2 regions of the Janibacter zhangyanbonis genome follow, and region 1 is predicted to be linked to the other one. Evidence: riboswitches for the same ligand, from Rfam matches in the RefSeq annotation. Region 1 holds a riboswitch; the other holds the start of a gene.

Region 1 (7,668 bases):
GGACACAGCAGTCACCAACAACCTTTCGTCACGGAGGATTCCGCCGGGACGAAGGGGGTGGCGTCACCCCGCGGTCCCGACTCGCCCGGTCGCTGTGCGCTGGGCTCGTGACCATTATAAAACGCGGGCGGCGCAGATGCCGCCACCAGGGGTGGCAGCGGCCCGTCAGCGGGCCTTGACCGCCAGCACGTCGCAGGGCGCGTCGAGCAGCACACGCTGGGCGTTGGAGCCGAGGATCAGCTTGCCGACGGGGGTGCGACGACGCAGGCCGATGATGATCAGCTCGGCGCCGGTCTCCTCGGCCACGACGATGAGGTCCTCGGCCGGCTCCTTGCCGCGCACGAGCCCACGGACCTCGCCGTCGACCCCGGCCTCGTCCATGCGGGCCCGCACCTGCGCGAGGTCGTCCTCGTGCTTGCGCGCGGTGTCACCGCTCAGGCCGACACCGCCGCGGTCGGAGTGGATGACGACGAGCTTGTCATTGCGCAGGCGGCACTCCTCGAAGGCCCGCTCCAGGGCGGCTTCGCCTTCCTTGGTGGACACGTATCCCACGACGATCGTCATCGGTGCTCCTCGTCAGCTCGCTCAGGTGGACAACCTGGGCCAGACGCTACACCGCGGTCCCGTGACCTGTCTCACTCCCCGCCGGGGTGTCGACGAGTCAGGCGTCGCGCAGGGTCTCGTGGAGCAGCTCGCCGACCTGGTCGACCTCGGTGAGGAAGCCGTCGTGACCCACCGCCGAGTGGATCGTGCGCAGCCGGGTGCCGGGCCGCGCCGCGGCGATCTCGCTCGAGAGCCGGGGCGGGTAGAGCCGGTCGGAGTCGACGGGCGCGACGACGAGACGACCGGCGAAGGGGGCGAGGGCCGCCTCGAGCCCGCCGCGTCCACGACCGATGTCGTGGGAGTTCATCGCCTCGGAGAGCACCGCATAGGAGTTGGCGTCGAAGCGACGCGCGAGCTTGCCCCCGTGGTGGTCGAGATAGCTCTCGACGGTGTAGCGCGGGCGCCCCGACTCCCCCGCCGGCTCGTCCTGCTCCTCGCGGCCGAAGCGCTCGTGCAGCTCGAGCTCGCTGCGGTAGGTGATGTGCGCGATGCGGCGGGCGATGGCCAGGCCGCTCTCCGGTCCCTGCGGGTGGTCGTAGTAGTCGCCCCCGGCGAACCACGGGTCGTTGCGGATGGCGAGGATCTGCGCCTGGCACCAGCCGATCTGCTCGGCGGTCGCCCGGGCACCGGTCGCGAGCGCGATCGCCGTGCCGACCCGGTCGGGGTGGCTCGCGACCCACTCGAGGGTCCGCATGCCACCCATCGACCCGCCGATGACGGTGTGCCAGCGCTCGATGCCGAGCGCGTCGGCCAGGCGCGCCTCGGCGGCGACCTGGTCGCGGATCGTCAGTCGGGGAAACCGGCTGCCCCAGGGCCGCCCGTCGGGCGCGGTGCTGGCGGGCCCGGTGCTGCCCTGGCAGCCACCGAGGACGTTGACCGCGACGACGAAGTAGGAGTCGTCGAGGGGCGCACCCTCACCGATGAGCCCGGGCCACCAGCCCGCCGTGGGGTGACCGGGACCGGCGTCACCGACGACGTGGCTGTCACCGGTCAGCGCGTGCTCGACGAGCACCGCATTGTCCCGCTCGGGGCTCAGCCGCCCCCACGTCTCGTAGGCGAGCACGACGTCGGGCAGGGACTCGCCGGACTCGAGCCGCAGGTGGCCCACGGAGTGGAAGTGCCGGTCGCCCGGCTCGTCACCGTCGCGCCACGACGCTGTGCTCGTGGGGGGTGTGGTGGTCACGCTCACGGAGTGCTCCCGAAGTGTCTCGCCTTGCCACATCGCCTCGACGCGGCCAGGTCATCACCCGGGGCACCCCGTCGCGAGGAGGGTTGCCGGCCAGCAAGCCGGGGCTTTGCGCTGGCACTCATGACCTGCCGCCAACTCTAACGTCATGAGGCGCGCGGGATCGAGCCGCGTCCGTCGTGCGGACCCGCCACCGCGTCGCTCCACGGGTGCGCGCCGGTGACGAGCAGCCGCGACATCAGGTCGGCGAGCCGGTGGTCGGGGTCGACCTCGAGAGCCCGCTCGAGGCAGATGCCGGCGATCGTGCCGTCGCCCGCCCACCAGGCCAGCTGCGCGACCGCGACGTGCACCGCCGCCGTCAGGGGCGGCGGCAGCAGACGGCCCACCTCGACGAGGCGCTCGCGCACGAGCAGCACCTCCTCGGGCCACTCCTGCGGCCGCGGCCACTCGTCGCCCTCCTCCCACAGGTCGACCCACGGGCAGTCCCCCGCTGCGTCGATGACGAGCGTGGCGATGTGCGGCGGCAGCGCGTCGAGGTCGAAGAAGCCGGGGGCGAGCATGGCGAGCAGCCCGTCGCGCCACGGGATGTCGAGCAGCGAGATCGCGAGCAAGGCGAGCTCGGCGTCGGTGAGCACCGCCACCGGCTCCGCGGTGCGGCGCGGGTCGAGGACCCGGGCCCAGACGTCGACCAGCTCGTCCTCGTCGACGTGGGCGAGGTCGAGTCCCTCGGCCGCGGCAGCGACCCGGTCGGCCCTCACCTCGTCGGTCGGCGGCACCACCCCGTCGACGAGCGCCTGCCGGCTCGGCCAGGGACTCACGCCGGCGAGGACGAAGGGAGCGACCGCCGGCACCTCGTGCGGCTGCGGCAGCTCGCGGCCGCCCGGCCAGGTGCGGCCCTCGCGGACGACGAGGTGCGGTGTCACGTGCAGACCTGCGACGAGGGCGGCTGAGGTGACCGCCGTGCGCAGGGGGCGAGACCCCCCTTCGTCCTCCTCGAAGGCCGTGACGGCCAGACCCTGCGCCCCGCTGTGGGCCAGCACGGCGACGCAGTGCGCCGCGACCTGCTCGCACGCCGCGGCATCGGGCAGGAGGTCGAGCCGCTGGACCATGCCCACGCGACGACCGTGCAGCGCCGTGAGGACGAGGGAGGGGCCCGGGTGGTAACCGAGCTGGTAGGGCACGAGGACGGCGAGCTCGGCGGGGTCGCGGGGGGAGGCAGTCGGTGTCATGCCCCGACGATGCCGAGCGGCCCGCCCCCTCGACCGAGGGGCGGGCCGCCTGTGGATCCTCGCGGCAGCGGCCACGAGGCTGTGGATCAGTCCGGCACGACGTGCGAGCGCACGGTCCCCGGCTGGGGCTGGGGCTGCGGCTGGAAAGCCGTGCCCTGCTCCCACGCGATGAAGTCCTCGGTCTCCTTGACCAGGGTCGCGGCGAGCCAGCCGACGACCATGACGTCGTCGAGCAGGCCGAAGGCCAGCAGCAGCCCCTCGGGCGCGATGTCGATCGGCGAGACGACGTAGCCGACACCGGCGAGCATCATGACCAGGCGCGCGGACGACAGGCCGGTGTAGGCCCCGGAGCGGACCGCGCGGATCATCCGCGGCACGGCCCGCAGACGCGCGATCATGCCGGGGCTGCCGGGGCGCGAGGCGCTCCGGACGGCCGACGCGAGGTGGGCAGCACTACGGACTCGGCGGCTCATGGCCATCGGGGTCTCCTGACGCTCGGGCGCTCCCGGGTCGGGGGCGCTCCACGGGGGTCAACGACCCGCGTCGGCCGGGGATTCCACCGGGGCACCCTGTGTGACGAGCCCGTCAGCGCGGTCCTCCCAGAAGGTCGCGCCCACGATGCCGTGGTCGCGCGGGTCGAACTGCGGGTCCAGACCCTGCTTCTTCTGGGCGCGGAAGTCCTTGAGCGCCTTGAGCGCCGGGCCCTGCAGCATGAGGATGCCGAGGATGTTGAGCCAGGCCATCGTGCCGACGCCGATGTCACCCAGGCCCCAGGCGGAGCCGGCCGTCGTCGTCGCGCCGTAGGCGACGGAGACGAGGATCAGCGCCTGCAGTGCACGGATCATGCCGCGGCGCACGACGCCGTTGCCGATCTTGCGGGTGAGGTAGGCGAGGTTGACCTCGGCCATGTAGTAGTAGGCGACCATTGTCGTGAAGGCGAAGAAGACGAGGGCCAGCGCGACGAAGCTCGAGCCCCAGCCGGGCGCGAGGGTGTCGAAGCCGGCCTGCACGAAGCCCGGACCGGGCTCGGTGTCGGTGCCGACCCCGCCGACGTAGAGGGTCTCGTCGCCGAAGGTCTCGCCCTTGAAGACGGTGTACATGTCCGTCGAGATGATGATGAAGGCGGTCGCCGTGCAGACGAAGAGGGTGTCGATGTAGACGGCGAAGGCCTGGACGAAGCCCTGCTTCGCCGGGTGCGACACCTCGGCCGCGGCGGCGTGGTGCGGGCCGGTGCCCTGGCCGGCCTCGTTGGAGTAGATGCCGCGCTGGACACCCCACTTGACGGCCTGGCCGACGATGGCGCCGTAGACGGCGTGCCCGCCGAAGGCACCGGAGAAGATCTCGCCGAAGACGTGGCCGATCTGGTCGACGTTGACGAAGAAGACGACGAGCGCGAAGAGGATGTAGAGGATCGCCATCGGCGGCACGACGAACGCCGCGAAGGTCGCGATGCGCTTGACGCCACCGATGACGATGAAGGCCAGGCCGATGACCACGCCGATGGCGGTCGCCCAGGTCGGCACGCCCCACGCGGACTCGATGGCCGAGGACATGCCGTTGGCCTGCACACCCGGCAGGAAGAAGCTCATCGCGAAGACGGTGACGACGGCGAAGACGATCGCGTAGACGAGCGAGAAGGTCTTGGCCTTGTGGGCGTAGGCCTTCTCGAAGTAGTAGGCCGGACCACCGCGGTACTCACCGGTGTCCGGGTCCTTCTCCTTGTAGATCTGCCCGAGCGTGCACTCGACGAAGGAGGTCGCGGCCCCGAGGAGGGCGACCGCCCACATCCAGAAGACCGCGCCCGGACCACCGAAGGCGATGGCCGTCGCGACGCCACCGATGTTGCCCATGCCGACCCGGTTGGCCAGCGACATCATCAGCGACTGGAAGGACGAGGTGCCGTCCTGCGACTTCTCGCCCCGCACGAGCTGGGCGATCATGTCGGGGATCCCGAGGACCTGGACGAGGCGAGTGCGGATTGTGAAGTAGACGCCAGCAGCCAGGCAGAGCCCGACGAGCGGTATCGACCAGATGACGCCGTTGGTGGCGTCGACGAGTTCGGCGAAGGACATGCGGTAGAGCTCCCTGTGGCGCGGGTCATGGACCCGCGGGACGCTACCTCAGGTCCGGCGCCGCCGCAGGGAACTCGGTCCGCACGTGGGTGCCGATCTGCCGCATCAGCCACACGTCCATGCCGGCACCGACGGCACCGCCGACGACCGGCACCGCCTTGCCGAAGCGCGCGAAGACGCCCTTGCCGGCGCTCGAGAGGATGCGGAAGCCGACGGCCTTGTTGACCACCATCAGGGCCGGCCCGGGCAGTCGCTGGGCGGCCATGCTGGCGAGTCGGCCGGTGGGCGCGACGACCCCCGCCTTGGCGAGCAGGTCCTGGGCGTCGGCGCCGACGAGGCTGAGCAGGACGGCGGAGCGGATCTCGGGCTGGGCGAGGTCGTAGCCGCGCAGCCGGGCCACGGCCGCCGACATGCGCGTGGCGAGCACGTAGAAGCCGAAGACATTGGCCGGCAGGGCGACGATCATCGTCGCGAAGCCGCCGAGGTTGGTGAGGAAGCCGCTGGCACCGGCGAGCTTGAGCGTGTCGCCGACGACCTCGTCGACCGCCTTGTCGACGTCGCCGCCGTGCTTGGCCAGCGCCTCGTCGGCGACCTGCGCCGCGGAGTCGAAGGGGCCGCGTCCGTCGATGCCGGTGTCGAGGAGGTTCTCGACGAGCGTGAGCGACGATCCGGACAGACCGCGGCGGCTCTTGGGGTCACGCGCCTGCTCGAGCGCGGTCCGCGTGTCCTGCACCTGCTTCTTCTTGCCGAAGCCGAGTCGGTCGGAGATGAATCCCATGTCGGCATCCTGTCATGACGAAGGGGGCCCCGTCGGTGCGCGCGGGTAGCCTCACCGCTCGTGGGTGGAGAGCAGCCGGGAGCCGTCGTCGTCGGGGTCGACGGCGTCGGAGCCGTGCTCCCGCCGGAGGGCGACCCCCTGCTGGCGACGGACCTCCCTTCGCTCGTCGCCGCCCTCTCCCCCGGCACCCGATGGGTCACCTGGTCGGCTGCGTCGGTGGTACCGCTCGTCGCCGCCGGCGCCCGGCTCGACCGCACCTGGGACGTCGCCGAGGCGCACCGCCTGGCACACGGTGGCTGGGCCGCCGGACCCGAGCGAGCCTGGGCCGCGGTGCACCGGCTGGACCCCGCGGGCGCCCCGAGCGCGCCGACGGGAGACCTCTTCGACCTGCTCACCGATGAGGTGCCGGCCGAGCAGCTCGTCCGCGACGACGGCCACCTGCGCGCCGACGCGGTGACGGGCGCCTGGCTGACGACACCGCAGCGGTGCGCCGCCTTCGCCGAGGCCGCCCGGCAGGTCGCCGCGCACCAGCGTGACGCGATGTCCGCCCGCGGCGGGCGGGCGCTCGCCACGGCCCACGCCGAGTCGGCCGCCGCCGTCCTGTGCGTCGAGCTCGAGCTGCACGGCCTGCCCATCGACCGCGCCACGGCGCGCCGGCTGGTCACCGAGGCGGCCGGCGAGGAACCGCACACCCTCGACGAGGAGCTCGCGGCCCGCACGGCCCGCGATGCCCCGGTGCTCGCGGCGCTGCCGGGCACCGGCCACGTCGACCTGCGCAACCCCGCCCAGGTCAAGGCGATGCTCGCCCGCGCGGGTGTCGACGTGCCCTCGACCCGCAAGTGGGTCCTCGAGGCGCACCGGGCCACCCACCCGGTCGTGCCCGCTCTGCTCGAGTGGCGCAAGCGCGAGCGGATCGCGACGACCTACGGCTGGCGGTGGCTGCGCGAGCACGTCGGCGCTGACGACCGGCTGCGCGGCGCCTGGGCCGCGTGCGACGGGGCGGCCGGGCGGATGACCGCACAGGCCGGTCTGCACAACCTGCCCGCGGAGCTGCGGCCGGCGGTGGCCGCCGACGAGGGGTGGGCCTTCGTGCGCGCCGACCTCGGCCAGGTCGAGCCGCGGGTCCTCGCCGCCGTCTCGCGCGACGAGGCCTTCGCTGCGGCGACCCGCGAGGACGACCTCTACGCCCCGGTCGCGCAGCGCCTCGGCGTCGAGCGCTCGGTCGCCAAGATCGCGGTGCTCGCGGCGATGTACGGCCAGCGCTCGGGGCCGGCGGCCGAGGCGCTCAAGGGACTGGAGCACACCTACCCGGTCGCGATGGCGCACCTGCAGCGCGCGCAGGACGCCGGCCGGCGCGGCGAGCCGGTGCGCACCCACGGCGGGCGCCTCGTGCGCACCGACTTCCCGGGGGGCGGCGATGACGAGGCGCGCGAGGGCCTGGCCGCGGCCCGCGGGCGCTTCGCGCGCAATGCCGTCATCCAGGGCTCGGCCGCCGAGCTCTTCAAGGCGTGGGCGGCGACGGTGCGCGTCGCAGTCCGCCCGCTGCAGGGGCGCATCGTGCTCTGCCTGCACGACGAGCTGCTCGTCCACGTACCGCAGGAGCACGCCGAGGAGGCCGCGGCACTCGTCGACCGGGCCCTGACCGACGCGGCCCGACGCTGGCTCGGCGGCGAGCAGGTGCGCTTCGTCGCCGACACCTCGGTCGTGCGCCGGTGGTCGGAGGCGAAGTAGCGGCTACTGCTCCGAGTCGTCGACCGTGCGCAGGAAGTCCTCGAACTCCGCGCCGAGCTCGTCCGCGGA
Region 2 (7,668 bases), 930 kb from region 1:
GTCTCGGCCGTCTCCTCGGCCGCGACGGGTGCCGCCGGCTTCTTGCGGCGGCCCTTGCCGACCGGCTGGACGACGGCGGCCTGGTCGTAGGCGGTGTCGCCGTCGCGCTCGCCGGACTGCTCGTCCTCGGGGTCGATGGTGCGGCGGCGCCGGGCGCGGCTGACCGCCGCCTTGGGCGCGTCGTGGCGGGCGTCGACGTCGGCCGCGGTGACGTGGCTGGGCACCTCGCCGGTGAAGGCGGCGCGCACGTAGGCCAGTCGCTGCGGCACCTCGTGCAGCGGGGTGCCGGTGAGGAGCAGGAGGGCGAAGAGCCCGAGCAGGACGAGCAGGATCGTCGCCGGCCACTCGGTGACCGCCGTCGACAGCGGGTCGGAGGCGAGGAAGCCGACGATGCCGCCGGCGTCACGCATCGGTCCCGCGCCGTCCGGCGGCTGCGGGATGTCCTTGGCGATGTGGGTCAGGCCCGCCGCCGCGAAGAGCAGCATGACGGTGCCGAAGCCCAGCCTGGCGTCCGCGGCCGGCTCGCTCGCCGACCTCAGCAGGCGCACGCCGAGCAGGAGCAGGACGATCGGCAGCGCATAGGCGACCCGGCCGAAGGTGCCGGCCGCGACCGCGTGGACGATGTCGCCGAAGAGGCCGCTCAGGCCCCACCACTCGCGGACGGCGACGACGAGGGCCAGGGCGATCGCGAGGAAGCCCCAGCCGTCCCGACGGTGCTCCGGCTCGATCTGGCCGGCGCTCGTGCCGATCCGGCGCACGCCGGAGCCGGTCGCGTGAGCGACCCCCATCCAGGTGCGCTGCACCGCCGCGATGGGCAGCGGCAGACCGCCGCCGGAGGCGGGCTTGCGGGAGGAGGTCCTCCCCTTCGCGCTGCTCTTGGCGGGTGCCTTGCGACCCGACGGGCGGGTGGAGCCCTTGGGTCGGGAGCTGGCGCCCTTGCTGCGCGAGGTGGTCGACGGACGAGTGGCCATGATTCGCAGGGTAGGCGAAAGCCACCCCCGACACACGCGTCACACGCGCACCACGGGCCACGGATCGCAGCGGTTAGCCTCGCCCCGTGGACTCCCGGACCCTCCTCGTCGTGCTCCTCGCGGCCGCCTGCGGGGTGCTCGGGTGGCTCTGGCTGCGCACCGGTCGCTACCGCCGGCCGGACGAAGGGGGCCCCCTCCCCCGCCACCTCTGGGTCGCCGGAGTCGCTCCCTTCGTCGGGCTCGTCGTGGAGCGCGGGCTCGCCGACCGCCCCTGGCCGGTGCTGCTCGCGCCGCTCGCCCTGGCCCTCGCCGGCCTCGTCCTCGCCGCCGTCGACGCCGACGTCCACCGCCTGCCCAATGCGATCACCCTGCCGCTCGTGCCGGTCCAGGCCGTGCTGCTCACCGTCGCGTCGGCCGCGACCGGCGACTGGGGCGCCCTCGCCCGCGCGAGTCTGGCGGCGCTGCTCGTGGGCGGCGGGACGGTGCTGCTCGCCTTCGTCCTCTTCGGCAGGTCCATCGGCATGGGCGACGCCAAGCTCATGGTCTCCATCGCGCCGACGCTCGCCTGGCTGGGCTGGAGCACGCTCGCCGTGGGGGTCTGGCTCGGCTTCGTCATCGGCGGTCTCGTGGCCGCCGGGCTGCTCGTCACCCGCCGGGCGCAGCGCTCGACCCACCTCGCCTTCGGCCCCTATCTCGTCGCCGGGGCCGTGCTCGCCGTCGCCCTGGCCTGATGTCCACGGGGCGAGACGCGCCCCGTGGAGGGTCGACAGCAGGCGCGGTCGGTCGGTTATGGTCTGAGCCAAGGTCACGAGTACCAGCGACAAGCCCCGGCTAGCTGGTCGGCAACCCTCCTTCCGCGGTGGGGTGCTCCGGGTGACGACCTGGCCGGCGACAGACCGTCGCCCGGCAAGCGCGGACTCGCGGTCGACACCTCGGGTCCCAACGGACCAGGAGCACCGTCATGACCATCTCCGACCTGCACCGCACGACCACCGCCCTGCCCCAGCTCGTCTCCGCGGGCCTCGCCTACCGCGACGAGCACGGCGCGAGCATCGAGTACGCCCACCTCGACCACGGCGCGACCACCCCGGCCTTCGCCGCCGTGGTCGACGAGGTCGCCGCCGCGGCCGTCACCTACTCGTCCGTGCACCGCGGCGCGGGCTTCGCCTCCCGGGTCACGAGCTCGCGCTACGAGGCGGCCCGCGAGGCCGTCGCCGCCTTCGTCGGCGCCCGCGAGGACGACCACGTCGTCTTCACCCGCAACACCACCGACTCCTTCAACCTGCTGGCCCGGGCGCTGCCCGCTGGGACCAAGGTCTTCGTCTTCGCCTCGGAGCACCACGCGGCGCTGCTGCCGTGGGGCGACGTGCTGCGCCTGCCGGTGCCGCACAGCCACGACGAGGCGCTCGACCTGCTCGACCAGGCGCTGCGCAACCACCCGGCCGAGCACCGCCTCGTCGTGGCGACCGGCGCGTCCAACGTCACCGGCGAGCACTGGCCGATCGAGCGGATCGCCGCCCTGGCGCACGAGCACGACGCGCGCTTCGCGCTCGACGCGGCCCAGGTCGCGCCGCACCGCCGGGTCGACATCGACGCGACCGGGGTCGACTACGTCGCCTTCTCCGGGCACAAGGTCTACGCCCCCTTCGGCGCCGGCGTGCTCGTCGGGCGGGCCGACTGGCTCGACGAGGCGCAGCCCTACCTCGCCGGCGGCGGGGCCACCGCCCGCGTCGGCCTCGACGAGACCGAGTGGACCTGTGGCCCGGCGCGCCACGAGGCCGGCTCCCCCAATGTCCTGGGCGCCGTCGCCCTGGCCACCGCCTGCGAGCTCATCACCGAGCACGAGGCGGCGATCATCGACCACGAGCAGGCCCTGCGCATCCGCCTGCTCGCCGGCCTGCAGCAGATCCCCGGCGTGCGCGTGCACACCCTCTTCGGCGGCGTCGACGGCGCGCCGGTCGCGACGATCACCGTCGACGGCCACGACAGCAGCGAGGTCGCGCGCATCCTCGGCGACGACCACGGCATCGGGGTGCGCGACGGCAAGTTCTGCGCGCACCTGCTCGTCGACGACCTCCTCTCGGAGACCGAGCACGAGACCGCCGTCCGGATCAGCGCCGGCCTGGGCACGACGCCCGAGCACATCGACCGGCTCCTCGGCGCACTGCGCTCGCTCTGACCCTCCTCGGGTGGGGCGAAGGGGGGACCCGGCAGGCCCCCTTCGGCCCAACAAGAGAAACTGCCCCTTGGCAAGGGTTTGAAACCCTTGCCAAGGGGCAGTTTCTCGGGTGACCCGGAAATCGGGGGGCGTGTGAGGACCGGCAGGCCTCAGGCCTCGACGACGACGGGGATGATCATCGGGCGGCGGCGGATCTTGCCGCCGACCCAGCCGCCGACGGCGCGGCGCACGACCTGCTGCAGCTGGTGGGTGTCGGTCGTGCCCTTGCGAGCCGCCTCGTCGAGCGCGGCGATGATCTTGGGCTTGACCTGGGTGAAGATCTCGTCGTCCTCGGCGAAGCCGCGGGCGGTGATCTCCGGCCCGGCGACGACCTTGCCGGTCGAGGAGTCGACGACGACCATGACGGAGATGAAGCCCTCGTCGCGCAGGATGCGGCGGTCCTTGAGCAGCTCCTCGGTCGTCCCGCCGACGCTCGAGCCGTCGACGTAGACGTAGCCGCAGGGCACGGCGCCGGCGATCCGGGCACGGCCGTCGACGAGGTCGACGACGACCCCGTCCTCGGCGAGGACGACGTGGTCGGGGTCGACACCGGTCGCGATCGCCAGGTCGGCATTGGCCACGAGGTGGCGCCACTCGCCGTGGACCGGCATGACATTGCGCGGCTTGACGATGTTGTAGCAGTAGAGCAGCTCGCCGGCGCTGGCGTGACCCGAGACGTGCACCTTGGCATTGCCCTTGTGCACGACGTCGGCGCCCAGGCGCATGAGGCCGTTGATGACCCGGTAGACGGCATTCTCGTTGCCCGGGATCAGGCTCGAGGCGAGCAGGACGGTGTCGCCGTCACCGACGTCGATGCGGTGGTCGCGGTTGGCCATGCGCGAGAGGGCGGCCATCGGCTCCCCCTGGCTGCCCGTGCAGATGAGCACGACCTCGTCGTCGGGGAAGTTGTCGAGCTTCTTGACGTCGACGAGCACGCCGTCGGGCACGTGCAGGTAGCCCAGGTCGGCGGCGATGCCCATGTTGCGGACCATCGAGCGGCCGACCATCGCGACCTTGCGGCCGTTGCGCTCGGCGGCGTCGAGGACCTGCTGGACCCGGTGCACGTGGCTGGAGAAGCACGCGACGATGATCCGGCGCTGGGCCTTGCGGAAGACGGTGTCGATCGCCGGCCCGATCTCGCGCTCGGGGGTGGTGAAGCCGGGGACCTCGGCATTGGTCGAGTCGGTGAGGAAGAGGTCGACCCCCTCCTCGCCCACCCGGGCGAAGGCCCGCAGGTCGGTCAGGCGCCGGTCGAGCGGCAGCTGGTCCATCTTGAAGTCGCCCGTGTGCAGCAGGGTGCCGCCCGCGGTGCGCACGAAGACGGCGAGCGCGTCGGGGATCGAGTGGTTGACCGCGATGAACTCGCAGTCGAAGACGCCGAAGCTCTCGCGCCCGCCCTCGCGCACCCCGAGGGTGTAGGGCTTGATGCGGTGCTCCTTGAGCTTCGCCTCGACGAGGGCGAGGGTGAGCATCGAGCCGACGAGCGGGATGTCGGGCTTGTGCTTGAGCAGGTAGGGCACGGCGCCGATGTGGTCCTCGTGGCCGTGCGTGAGGACGATCGCCTGGACGTCGTCGAGGCGGTCGAGGATGTACTCGAAGTCCGGGAGGATCAGGTCGACGCCCGGCTGGTGGTCCTCGGGAAAGAGCACACCGCAGTCGATGATGAGCAGCTGACCGTCGTGCTCGACGACCGCCATGTTGCGGCCGACCTCGCCGAGACCGCCGAGCGGGACGACCCGCAGGGCGCCGTCGGCGAGCGGGGGCGGGAGCTGCAGGTCGGGGTGCGGGTGGCTCATGCGCCTCCTCCGATGCCGGACGCGGCCAGGCCCTTGCGCAGGACGTCGAGGTGCTCGGCCGGCCCCTCGACGTAGGGCAGGCGGACGGTCGCGTGGTCGATGACGCCGAGCTCGACGAGCGCGGCCTTGGCCATGATCGCGCCCTGCGAGGTCGACATCAGGGCATTGGTCACGGGGATGAGTCGGTGGTGGATCTCGCGGGCGGCCGCGAGGTCACCGGCGTCGACGGCGGCGATCATGTCCGCGTACTGCCGGCCGGCGACGTGGCCGACGACGGAGACGACACCGTGCGCCCCCTGGGCGAGGTGGGCGAGGTTGTACTCGTCGGCGCCGGAGTACCAGAGCAGGTCGGTCTCGGCCATGACCTGCGAGGAGGCCCACAGGTCCCCCTTCGCGTCCTTGACGGCGACGATGCGCTCGTGGTCGGCGAGCGCCACGAGGGTCTCCACGGCGAAGGGGACGGCGGTGCGCCCGGGGATGTCGTAGAGCATGATCGGCAGCTTCGCCGCGTCGGCGATGGCCCGCGTGTGGGCGAGCAGACCGGCCTGGGTGGGCTTGTTGTAGTAGGGCGAGACGACGAGCAGGCCGTCGGCGCCGGCCCGGGTCGCGGCCGTGGCCATCTCGATGGCGTGCGCGGTGTTGTTGGACCCGACACCCGCGGTCACGGCGAGGCGGTCGCCCGCGGCCTGCTTGACCGTCTCGACCATCGCGATGCTCTCCGCGGAGCTGAGGGTCGGGGACTCGCCGGTGGTGCCGTTGACGACGACACCGTCGTGTCCGCTGGCGACGAGGTGCTCGACGACGGCGGCGACGCCCTTCGCGTCGACGGCGCCGTCTGGGGTCATGGGCGTCACCATCGCGGTGACCACCCGTCCGAAGGGGGAAGTCGTCATGCGGCTCAGCGTAGCCGTCGGTGGTGGCGTCTATCGTGGCGCCATGCGTCAGTACCTCGACCTCCTCGAGCACGTCCGCGACCACGGCGTCGACAAGTCGGACCGGACCGGGACCGGCACCCGCAGCGTCTTCGGCCACCAGATGCGCTTCGACCTCTCGGAGGGCTTCCCGGTCCTGACGACGAAGAAGCTCCACCTGCGTTCGATCATCGGCGAGCTGCTGTGGTTCCTGCGCGGCGACACCAACGTGCGCTGGCTGCAGGAGCGCGGTATCAGCATCTGGGACGAGTGGGCCGACGAGCACGGCGACCTCGGCCCGGTCTACGGGCACCAGTGGCGCTCGTGGCCGACCCCCGAGGGCGGCACGATCGACCAGATCAGCAAGGTCATCGAGGGCCTGCGGACCAACCCCGACAGCCGCCGGCACATCGTCTCGGCGTGGAATGTCGCCGAGGTCGACTCGATGGCGCTGCCGCCCTGCCACACGATCTTCCAGTTCTACGTCACGCCGGCGAGCGAAGGGGGTCGCCCCCGGCTGTCGTGCCAGCTCTACCAGCGCAGCGCCGACATCTTCCTCGGCGTGCCCTTCAACATCGCCTCCTACGCGCTGCTGACGATGATGGTCGCCCAGCAGGTCGACAAGGAGCCGGGCGAGTTCGTCCACACCCTCGGCGACGCGCACCTCTACAGCAACCACCTCGACCAGGCCGACGAGCAGCTGACCCGCTCCCCCGGCCCGCTGCCACGCATGGAGATCACGCCGCGCGAGTCCATCGACGCCTACGAGATCGAGGACTTCACCCTCGTCGGCTACGAGGCCGCCCCGAGCATCAAGGCGCCGATCGCCGTATGAGCCTGCCGCGTCGCGTCCCCGACGACCTGCGCGGTCGGGTCCCGCTCGTCGCCGCGTCCTACGCGGTGATGACCCGCGAGGGCGGGCAGGGCACCGAGGTGCTGCTCCAGCTGCGCCGGGGCACCGGGTTCATGGACGGCTGGTGGGCCTGCGGCGCCGCCGGCCACGTCGAGGACGCGAGCGCGCCGAGCGAGGCGCTGCACCGCGAGGTCGGCGAGGAGCTCGGGGTGCGCGTCGAGACCGCCGCGCCGCTGACGACCGTGCAGCGCACGAGCCTGCTCGGTCCGATCGAGCAGCGGGCCGACTTCTTCTTCCACGTCACGGCGTGGTCGGGCGAGCCCTCGCTGCAGGAGCCCGACAAGGCGGCGGACCTGCGGTGGTGGCGACTCGACGACCTGCCGACGCAGGTCGTGCCGCACGAGCGGGTGGTGCTCGAGGGGCTGCGGGAGGGGACGCTGCCCCCCTTCGTCGAGCTCGGCCACGACCAGCGCCTGGTCCTCGTCGCCGCGCTCGGGGCCAACCGCGCCATCGGCGTCGACGGCGGCATGCCGTGGCACCTGCCCGAGGACCTGGCGCACTTCAAGGCCCTGACCATGGGCGGCACGATGGTCATGGGCCGCCGCACGTGGGACTCGATCGGGCGTGCCCTGCCCGGCCGCACGACCGTCGTCGTCACGTCCGACCACGCGTGGAGCGCGCCCGGGGCGGTCGTCGTCCACTCGCTGGCCGAGGCCCTCGTGGCGGCCGGTCCGGGCGAGGTCTTCGTCGTCGGGGGCGGTGAGATCTACCGGCAGACGATCGACCTGGCCTCGCGCCTGGAGCTGACCGAGATCGACGCCTCGCCGCAGGCCGAGGTCTTCTTCCCCGAGGTCGACGCCGGGTGGCGTGAGGTCGCCCGCAGCCCACGAGAGGGCTTCGCCTTCGTCACCTACGAGAG

What was found. Region 1 has a riboswitch for S-adenosylmethionine ahead of metX (homoserine O-acetyltransferase MetX). Riboswitches for the same ligand answer to the same signal wherever they lie in the genome.
Region 2: another riboswitch for S-adenosylmethionine. It lies ahead of ACQBJO_RS10810 (aminotransferase class V-fold PLP-dependent enzyme); the one in region 1 lies ahead of metX (homoserine O-acetyltransferase MetX).

The regions. Positions count from the first base shown of each region.
Region 1 is NZ_CP191481.1:1,289,444-1,297,111, reverse strand. Features, by position in the region: gene ACQBJO_RS06365 (RNA polymerase sigma factor) at 1-15, opposite strand, end outside; gene ACQBJO_RS06360 (universal stress protein) at 166-564, opposite strand; gene metX (homoserine O-acetyltransferase MetX) at 662-1,792, opposite strand; SAM riboswitch class IV at 1,808-1,918, opposite strand; gene ACQBJO_RS06350 (DUF4192 domain-containing protein) at 1,936-3,018, opposite strand; gene ACQBJO_RS06345 (YkvA family protein) at 3,105-3,491, opposite strand; gene ACQBJO_RS06340 (alanine/glycine:cation symporter family protein) at 3,549-5,090, opposite strand; gene ACQBJO_RS06335 (hypothetical protein) at 5,134-5,868, opposite strand; gene ACQBJO_RS06330 (DNA polymerase) at 5,929-7,599, shown strand; gene ACQBJO_RS06325 (proteasome assembly chaperone family protein) at 7,603-7,668, opposite strand, start outside.
Region 2 is NZ_CP191481.1:2,220,623-2,228,290, forward strand. Features, by position in the region: gene ACQBJO_RS10800 (DNA translocase FtsK) at 1-971, opposite strand, end outside; gene ACQBJO_RS10805 (prepilin peptidase) at 1,058-1,702, shown strand; SAM riboswitch class IV at 1,775-1,890, shown strand; gene ACQBJO_RS10810 (aminotransferase class V-fold PLP-dependent enzyme) at 1,933-3,150, shown strand; gene ACQBJO_RS10815 (ribonuclease J) at 3,300-4,985, opposite strand; gene dapA (4-hydroxy-tetrahydrodipicolinate synthase) at 4,982-5,878, opposite strand; gene ACQBJO_RS10825 (thymidylate synthase) at 5,922-6,731, shown strand; gene ACQBJO_RS10830 (dihydrofolate reductase) at 6,728-7,668, shown strand, end outside.